4 regions of the Thalassotalea sp. SU-HH00458 genome follow, and region 2 is predicted to be linked to each of the others. Evidence: predicted binding sites of a transcription regulator. Region 2 holds the regulator's gene; each other region holds the start of a gene.
The links. Region 2 encodes LexA, which represses DNA repair genes until DNA is damaged. Its sites were predicted from a motif close to TACTGTATNNNNATACAGTA; they were not measured.
Positions count from the first base shown of each region.

Region 1 (2,211 bases), on a different contig from region 2:
TGAACAACTGAAAGAGTTAGGAATTGCTAAAACCGAAGAAAACGCTGCTGCAACTGAATAGTTGTTAACTTAGTTAGCTTTACTTTGAAAGCAGTAAATATGTAAATATTTACTGCTTTTTTAATGGCAGAATATTTTTCAACTTGATATAAAGGGTTGAATAATGAAAATCTTTCACCTTTTAGCAACGCTATAGGAATGTATCTTTGTCTATTATTTTAGGAATTGATCCTGGCTCTCGAATTACAGGATATGGCGTTATTAGGCAAGAAGGCCGTAAACTTTCATATTTAGGTAGTGGATGCATTAAAGCCTTTTCTGTTAATAAAGAAGATGAAAATTTCAGTGACAGACTCCAAACAATATTTGCTGGTGTATCTGAGCTAATTATTCAATTTAATCCTGAGCTATTTGCTATTGAGCAAGTATTTATGGGGGTTAATCCTGGTGGTGCGTTAAAACTTGGTCAGGCTAGAGGAGCAGCGATTGTTGCGGCAACCAATAATGGTTTAACGGTTGCAGAATATTCAGCAAGACAAATCAAACAGTCAGTTGTTGGCACAGGCGCAGCCGATAAAACACAAGTTCAACATATGGTGAAATCTATTTTAAAGCTTCCAGGTACACCGCAAGCCGATGCTGCCGATGCTTTAGCCGTAGCATTGTGCCACGCCCATAGTCATGATTCTTTAGATAAAATGGCAGGACAAGCAACCAAAATGGTTAGAGGACGATTGCGTTAATTACTGGCAAAATAGCCGTTGTTAATAATAATTTTCTCGAACAGCCTAACAGGTACTTTACTGTATAAATATATAGTGTTATGGTTTCTTAAAATAATTTCATTCAAGGTTTTATTGCTGTGATAGGTCGTTTACGTGGTATTTTGGTGGAGAAAATCGCTCCAGAAGTGTTAATTGAATGTGGCGGTATTGGTTATGAAGTGACGATGCCAATGACCAGTATTTATGCTTTACCTGAGTTAAATGAAGAAGCTATTATTTATACGCACTTTGTTGTTCGAGAAGACGCACAATTATTATATGGTTTTGCGAATAAAGTTGAACGTAAACTTTTTCGTTTGTTGATAAAAGTTAATGGCGTTGGTCCTAAATTAGGTTTAGCTATTTTGTCGAGTATGTCGGCGGACCAGTTTGTCAGTTGTGTAAGCCACGATGATTTAACGACTATCGTTAAAATTCCAGGCGTTGGTAAGAAAACCGCAGAGCGTTTATTAATTGAAATGCGTGATCGTCTCAAAGATTGGCAAGCTGGTAGTGATACAAGCTCATCAGAAGGTTTCGCTTTAAATGTTCAGCAAACAGATAGTTATGTTAATAATGCGAAAGGTGATGCAACTAACGCCTTGGTGTCTCTTGGTTATAGTCAACAACAAGCGGACAAAGCGATTAAATCAATATTTAGTGCCGACAAGTGTAGCGAAGATTTGATCAGAGACGCTTTAAAGGCAATGTTATAAATATCTTATCGGTATTTGATAAATTAAAGAATAGAGAAAGTAAATGATAGAAGCTGATCGATTAATTGAGCCTGTTGCGACCTTGGAAGATGAAGGAGTCGATCGGGCTATTCGTCCAAAATTATTAGCTGATTATACTGGTCAAGATCATGTTAAAACCCAAATGGAAATTTTCATTGAAGCGGCAAGAAAGCGTGGTGAGCCACTTGATCATTTACTGATATTTGGCCCGCCCGGCTTAGGTAAAACAACGTTAGCAAATATTGTTGCCAATGAAATGGGAGTAAATATTCGCACAACTTCAGGCCCGGTTTTAGAAAAAGCGGGTGATCTTGCGGCACTATTAACGAACCTTGAAGAAAATGACGTACTTTTTATTGATGAAATTCATCGATTAAGTCCTGTTGTTGAAGAAGTGCTGTACCCGGCGATGGAAGATTATCAATTAGATATCATGATCGGTGAGGGGCCTGCTGCGCGATCTATCAAACTCGACTTACCTGCTTTCACTTTAATTGGTGCTACAACCCGAGCAGGTGCATTAACTTCACCATTACGCGACCGTTTTGGCATAGTGCAACGATTAGAGTTTTATAACACCAAAGATTTAACAGACATCGTGAAACGTTCTGCACATTTTCTAAATTTAAATATGGATGAACAAGGAGCGTTTGAAGTGGCAAAACGTTCGCGAGGTACTCCTAGAATTGCTAATCGATTATTACGTCGTG
Region 1 is NZ_BAABWW010000006.1:198,443-200,653, reverse strand. It holds gene aspS (aspartate--tRNA ligase) at 1-61, shown strand, start outside; gene ruvC (crossover junction endodeoxyribonuclease RuvC) at 207-743, shown strand; gene ruvA (Holliday junction branch migration protein RuvA) at 863-1,480, shown strand; gene ruvB (Holliday junction branch migration DNA helicase RuvB) at 1,524-2,211, shown strand, end outside.
Region 1: ruvA (Holliday junction branch migration protein RuvA) is a predicted target of LexA. The motif match lies at 802-821, and genes of this name have one in related genera.

Region 2 (2,211 bases):
TAGGAGCTTGTCATTTGGAATGGGGGTAACAGGAATAGTGCTGACTAACTTGGGATAATAATCTAAACCATTGTGCTGATAAGCTTGTGCCCAGTCCCAGTCAAACACATACTCGCCCCATGAGTGTTGTTTAATATATAACGGGATAATTGCTTGAATTGTTTTATCAGTAGATAAGGTTAAATGATGAGGCTGCCAACCAGTCTTAATACAAATAGACGTACTATCTTCAAGCGCTTTGAAAAATTCATAATGCATCAGTGGGCATAAAGAGTTTTCTACGGCTTGCCATTGGTTTTTGGCAATATCATTAATACTATGATGAAATTCTGCTTTCACGTGGCTCGTATTTTTAAGTGAAACGTTGGCTAAGCATAGCTGATTTTGCTTTCAGATATAATAACCAATGGCGAATAGAGAGGTTTTTATCTCATTCATTTATATAGCATTATGTCTGATATCTCGATTAAGTTTTTTACTTGACTAGTCAGGGTTGCGTTTATTTACAGCCTGTATATACTAACAGTTATAACTGTCAGTATATACAGGAAATTGTCGAATGACTAACCTACGACCACTTACACCACGCCAAGAACAAATTTTTGATCTTATTAAAGAAAATATTTCTCAAACGGGTATGCCACCCACGCGCGCTGAAATTGCCGATTTTTTCGGTTTTAAATCTGCCAATGCCGCCGAAGAGCATTTAAAAGCACTCGCTAAAAAAGGTTACATCGAAATGCTACCTGGCACGTCGCGCGGTATTCGTTTAGCGGAACAGTTTACTGAAGAAGAAGGCTTACCGTTAATTGGTCGTGTTGCGGCAGGAGAACCTATTCTGGCGCAAGAACATGTTGAAGATAACTATAAAATTGACGGTAATTTATTTCACCCTGCAGCGGATTATTTATTGCGAGTAAATGGCGAAAGTATGAAAGATATAGGCATTCTCGATGGTGATTTATTAGCGGTACATCAAACGACTGACGTGCAAAATGGCCAAGTGATTGTTGCGCGAATTGATGAAGATGTAACGGTAAAACGATTTAAACGTGAAGGAAATGTTGTTTATCTTCACGCTGAAAATGAAGATTTCTCACCGATAAAAGTTGATTTAACTTCGCAACATTTTAATGTTGAAGGCATAGCTGTAGGAGTTATTCGTTCTGCCGACTGGATGTAAATTTAACTTTTCCATATTGCTGACTTTTGTTCTCCTCTTTTTAATAAAAGTCAGCAATTTTTTACTTTTTGTCACTTTTCATGCTTTAGCCGAACTTTTATAAAGAATAATTCTTATTTAATCTTAGTATTCTCAAACTAGATTGTTTTTTGATTAAAAAATATTCACCCTCATTTCTACCTGATATTATTTTATTAGAGCAATTGCTTGATTTTTAGCCTATGGCGTCAGGCTATATAAAATGGACTTTTTAACGTTTTAGAGTTGATACTCTATTGTAATTGTTAGTGTTTTTACTTTTATTAAAGAAAATTAAGAATTGACCTAGATCAAGATTTAAGTAATTCTAGGACAGAAATTGAACAAAAATAATAATAAGGCGCACTTTAAGTGGTTAAAAAATAGCCAGAAAAAATAACAACAAAAACAACTAAAAGAAATCAAGATATTCGTTTTTTAATGATATTAAAGATTTTAAAACTTAGAAAGGGTGGAGGAGATGTCGAGTGAAGAGACGTAACCTAAGTTGGCTATTCCTAGGGCTATTAGTTCCTAGTATGGCTTGGGCAGATAAACAGTTAAATCTTACCAAAGGTGTTACTGATATAAGTCAGGAAGTATATGGTCTTCATATGTTTGCGCTTTATATTTGTACTGCAATTGGTGTTGTGGTTTTTGGGGCGATGTTTTGGTCAATCATGTTCCATCGCAAATCAAAGGGGGTAAAGCCAGCAACTTTTCATGAAAGTACCAAGGTGGAAATTCTGTGGACAGTTATCCCTATTGTCATCTTAATCGGCATGGCGGTACCCGCAACGAAAACACTCGTTAGCATGGAAAATAACGATAATTCTGATATCACTATTCAAGTCACTGGCTCTCAGTGGAAATGGCACTATAAATATTTTGACCAAGACATTGAGTTTTACTCTGTTTTATCGACTCCTCGTGGACAATATGAAAACCAAAATGGTGTTGGCGAAACAAAAGGTGAAAATTATCTTTTAGAGGTTGATAGACATTTGGTG
Region 2 is NZ_BAABWW010000005.1:121,679-123,889, forward strand. It holds gene ABXH06_RS09330 (GNAT family N-acetyltransferase) at 1-339, opposite strand, end outside; gene lexA (transcriptional repressor LexA) at 560-1,183, shown strand; gene coxB (cytochrome c oxidase subunit II) at 1,741-2,211, shown strand, end outside.

Region 3 (2,211 bases), on a different contig from region 2:
CTACCGGTATGATCGCCATGATAGTGAGTATTGACCACATATCGTAATTGATTATTTTTAATGCTTTGCATTGCTGATTCTATTTTTTCAGCAAGCGGCTGGAATTGATCATCCACTAATAACAAGCCCTTTTCAGTAGCAAGCACACCAATATTACCACCAGCCCCCGTTAACATATACACATCCCCAGCCGCCTTATGAGCCGTAATTTCAACTTCTGATAACTGTTGTGCATCTATAATTGTACTACCAAGCGCTAAAGTTAGTCCTAATATTAATTTTTTCATGCTAAACCCTTTATTATTTTGCTTATTCATCAATGAGTAGTTCTAAAGAATAGGTAAAATTAATTGCTGACATTCACTCTCCAAGCTTTTTCTAGGACTAAAGGCCAATGTTATCCCAACTAACCTAATCGCACGATTATTCGCTCTTAGCATCGCCCTTTGAAACAAACGTCTAAATATTTCTACATCAACCTCATCACTACGTTGTTCAACTGTGGTTTGGTTGAAGTCAGCAAACTTTAATTTAACTCCTTGTTTAACAATAAGCTTATCTTCGCATTTACTCAAACGATACTTTAATTTATCAAGTAAACCATCCATGACTGCTTGAACTTGCTCAAAAGTTATAATGTTTTGACTCAAAGTAACTTCAACGGCCAGTGATTTTCTTTCTCTATCAGGCTCGACTAAACGCTCATCTCTGCCAAAACTTCGATGATATAAGCTAATTGCTTGCTTACCGACAATATTTTGTAAATTGATTATTGAGCTATTTCTTATATCCCGACAAGATTCAAATCCTTGTTCGGCTAAGCGTAAAGCTGTTTTAGGACCAACTCCGGGAATTTTCTTTAAAGGTAAATCAGCGACGAAGTCTGCTACTTGTTCAGGTGGTATCACACATTGGCCATTCGGTTTATTCTCATCGCTTGCAATTTTTGCTAAGAACTTATTTGGCGCTACACCAGCAGATGCCGTTAAATTTAATTCGTTATATATATCTTTTCGAATTTGTTCGGCAATTAATGTAGCGCTACCATTAAAGTGTATTGTATTAGTAACATCTAGATAGGCTTCATCTAAGGAAAGCGGTTCTATCAACTCTGTGTAACGTTGAAAAATATCTCTAATCTGCGTTGATACCGTTTTATAAACAGCCATACGAGCATTAACAATGAGCAGATCTGGACAAAGTTTTTTAGCCTGATGATTTGGCATTGCGGCACGAACACCATATTCACGCGCGATATAATTACAGGTACACAACACCCCACGGGCACTATTTCCGCCTATCGCAATCGGAATATTTTTATAGGCAGGATTGTCGCGCATTTCAACCGCAGCATAAAAGCAATCCATATCTACATGTATGATTTTTCGTTGCTTAGTCATCTAAACAATAATACTGTAAATAAAAACAGTATAATAATTATTACTAAAACATCAAGTCATACGCCGGCATTAAAAACAAAAAAGCTACCCAAAGGTAGCTTTATTATAAAACGTGTTAACGAACCGTTAGATATTTTTAACGTTTATCGAATGATGATTATCACGCTCTTGTGCGGCGATACGCTCACGCTCTTGGCGCTTTTCACAAGGGCTATCACAATTACAGGCTTTCTCAATACCTACTGAGCCGAGTCCTCCACAACTTCCCGCTAACGTTTTTTGTTGAAAGATATACCCCACCGCCATTCCAGCAGCAATAATAAGAAAAAAAACTAAGGTCACTAAAAAAATCATCATAACGAAACGTCTCAATATTTAACGAACATAAGCCTCAACAATTACACAATAGGAATTGTGCGAATTATTTAAGGTATTGCATGAATTTTACCGTGCTTTGCTCAACAAAGCCATTTTCCGTTTTAACGATAAAATACGCGGCTAAATCATGTTGCTCAGCAAAGGCTAAAGCTTGCGCTTCTCCCATGACCATCATTGCAGTAGATAGACCATCGGCAGTCATCGAAAATGGATGGATAACCGTTACAGAGACTAACTTATGATTAATAGGTTTGCCTGTAGCCGGATCAATAATATGAGAAAAGCGTTGGCCGTCAACTTCATAATAATTACGGTAATCACCCGATGTAGCAACCGCATTATCTTTAGGGACAATAATTTGTTGCACAGCACGCTCTATCGTCACTGGTTTTTCTATTGCAACATGCCACAATTCGCCCGTATGTTTAAATCC
Region 3 is NZ_BAABWW010000011.1:9,346-11,556, forward strand. It holds gene ABXH06_RS15425 (MBL fold metallo-hydrolase) at 1-287, opposite strand, end outside; gene dinB (DNA polymerase IV) at 330-1,400, opposite strand; gene nqrM ((Na+)-NQR maturation NqrM) at 1,527-1,757, opposite strand; gene ABXH06_RS15440 (FAD:protein FMN transferase) at 1,822-2,211, opposite strand, start outside.
Region 3: dinB (DNA polymerase IV) is a predicted target of LexA. The motif match lies at 1,412-1,431, and genes of this name have one in related genera.

Region 4 (2,211 bases), on a different contig from region 2:
TATTTTCCTTTTTATACAAACACTTCCAGCCAATTTGCTTCGGGACATTTGCACTCGCTGTGAATAAGCCGCCGGCAATATCTAGGTCAACTTTCGTATGGTTATATAAATAAGCTGGATAGAATTGAGCAAGATATTGTCTGGTGATCAGTTGATAAACGTTCTTTTCAAAACTGTTTAAGGTGATGTTTTGTGACGGCTTTTCTGTAGGTATAATCGCGTGATGAGCTGTTATTTTTTTGCTATTCCAAGCCTTACTTTTTAATACCGAGTTGGCATTAATAGCGGCCTCGCTCAAGGGGCCATCTAATTGCGATAAATGTTTTAAAATAGTCGTTGCTTGTTGGTGCTGTTCGGCTGGTAAATATCGACAATCGGATCTAGGGTAAGTGATCAATTTATGTTTTTCATACAGAGTTTGGCAAACGTCTAACACCAATTTTGCATTCATTGAATATTGCGTCGCGGCGGCAATTTGCAGAGCAGAAAGGTTAAAAGGCAAAGGTGGTGGTTGCTGTTTTTGTTCTTTTTTAACCGTGCTAACCTTCGCTGGTTGATTTGTAATACGCTGGATAACGTTTTCAGCGAGGCTTTTTACTAGCACACGGCCTTCATCGTCCATATAAGGCTGGCAAGCTGCACTCGGTTGCCATGTAGCGATAAAGCTTTCGCTATTTTTTGTCTGAATATCTGCGGTTACTTGATAGTAAGGTTTGGCAACAAACTGGTTAATTTCATCATCTCTGTTGACCACTAAACCTAAAATAGGGGTTTGTACTCTACCGACCGACAACACGCCTTGATAACCTACTTTGCCGCCTTGAATGGTGTAAGCGCGGGTTAAATTGATACCGTATAGCCAATCGGCTCTACTTCTTGCTAAAGCAGACACGGATAAAGGCATAAATGCAGTATTGGATTGCAATTGTTGTAGCGCTCGCTGAACGGCCGAACGATTTAAATCACTGATTAATAACCGTTGAGTTCGCTTTTTTTTATCTTCATCAACATTTAGGTAATCGATAACTTCATCAATTAATAATTGTCCTTCCCTGTCTGGATCTCCCGCATGGATCAATTGGTCGGCTTGTTTGACTAATTTTCGGATGACGCTAAGCTGACTTTTCGTTTTATATTTGGGTTTCAGTTGCCATTTATCGGGAACAATCGGCAAGTGATCTAATTGCCACCTTTTATACTTGTCGTCATAATTATCAGGATCGGCTTGCTCTAAAATATGCCCAATACACCATGAAACGACATCACCATTGCCCACTTCTATAAACCCCTGATGTTTTTTATGAGGTTTTGGGAGTGCATCGGCAATTGCACGACCTAAACTGGGTTTTTCAGCAAGATAAAGCTTCATGAAATCGTTAAACTTTGACAAATAAGCATAGTGTAATTTAATACTGGTTATATATCCAGTTGGTTGGGTTTTTTAATAAAAAATAAGGGTCATTTATAACGACTTTATCCGTTTGTCAGTTTTAGTGTTGATAAAATACAAACTTAACGATAGGTTAGTGGCATCTTTTTTTCTTCGGACTTTTTATCACATGATATTCAAATATTTATCATTTATTTGCTCAGTACTGATTACTTTGCTTATTTCTGTAAATTCGTTTGCTAACTCAGCTTCAAGCAAAATGTGGCCAGGTAGCGAATACCGCGATTCTATCCCTACTTTTGAGAAAGTACTGGGCTACGAGGTGGGAGATCGCATTACGAATTACTCTGATATGCTGCGATATTTTGAAGCATTAGCAAGCGCTGAACCGACAAAAATAAAGCTGCTTGAATATGGTCGAACGTGGGAAGGACGAAAGCTAATATATGTGGCGATAGGTAACGCTAACAATATTGCAAACCTTGATGACTTTGCCAATAAAATGCAGCAGTTGTCAGACCCTCGAAAAACCGATAAAAAAACAGCGAAAAAACTAATTACTCAATTACCTGCTTCAGTATGGCTAGGCTATGGTGTTCATGGTAACGAAATAAGTAGTACAGATGCGGCAATGATGATGGCCTATCATTTATTGGCGGCACCTGATGAACCTACCAATCAAAAGATTTTAGCCAATACCTTAGTGTTTATTGATCCTCTACAAAACCCCGATGGGCGTACTCGCTTTACCAGTCGTTACTATTCAACGGTTGGTATGCAACACAGTGACGATCGTTTAAGTGCCGAACACAATGAGCCAT
Region 4 is NZ_BAABWW010000004.1:105,213-107,423, reverse strand. It holds gene ABXH06_RS07500 (DNA topoisomerase III) at 1-1,369, opposite strand, end outside; gene ABXH06_RS07495 (M14 family metallopeptidase) at 1,560-2,211, shown strand, end outside.
Region 4: ABXH06_RS07500 (DNA topoisomerase III) is a predicted target of LexA. The motif match lies at 1,411-1,430, and genes of this name have one in related genera.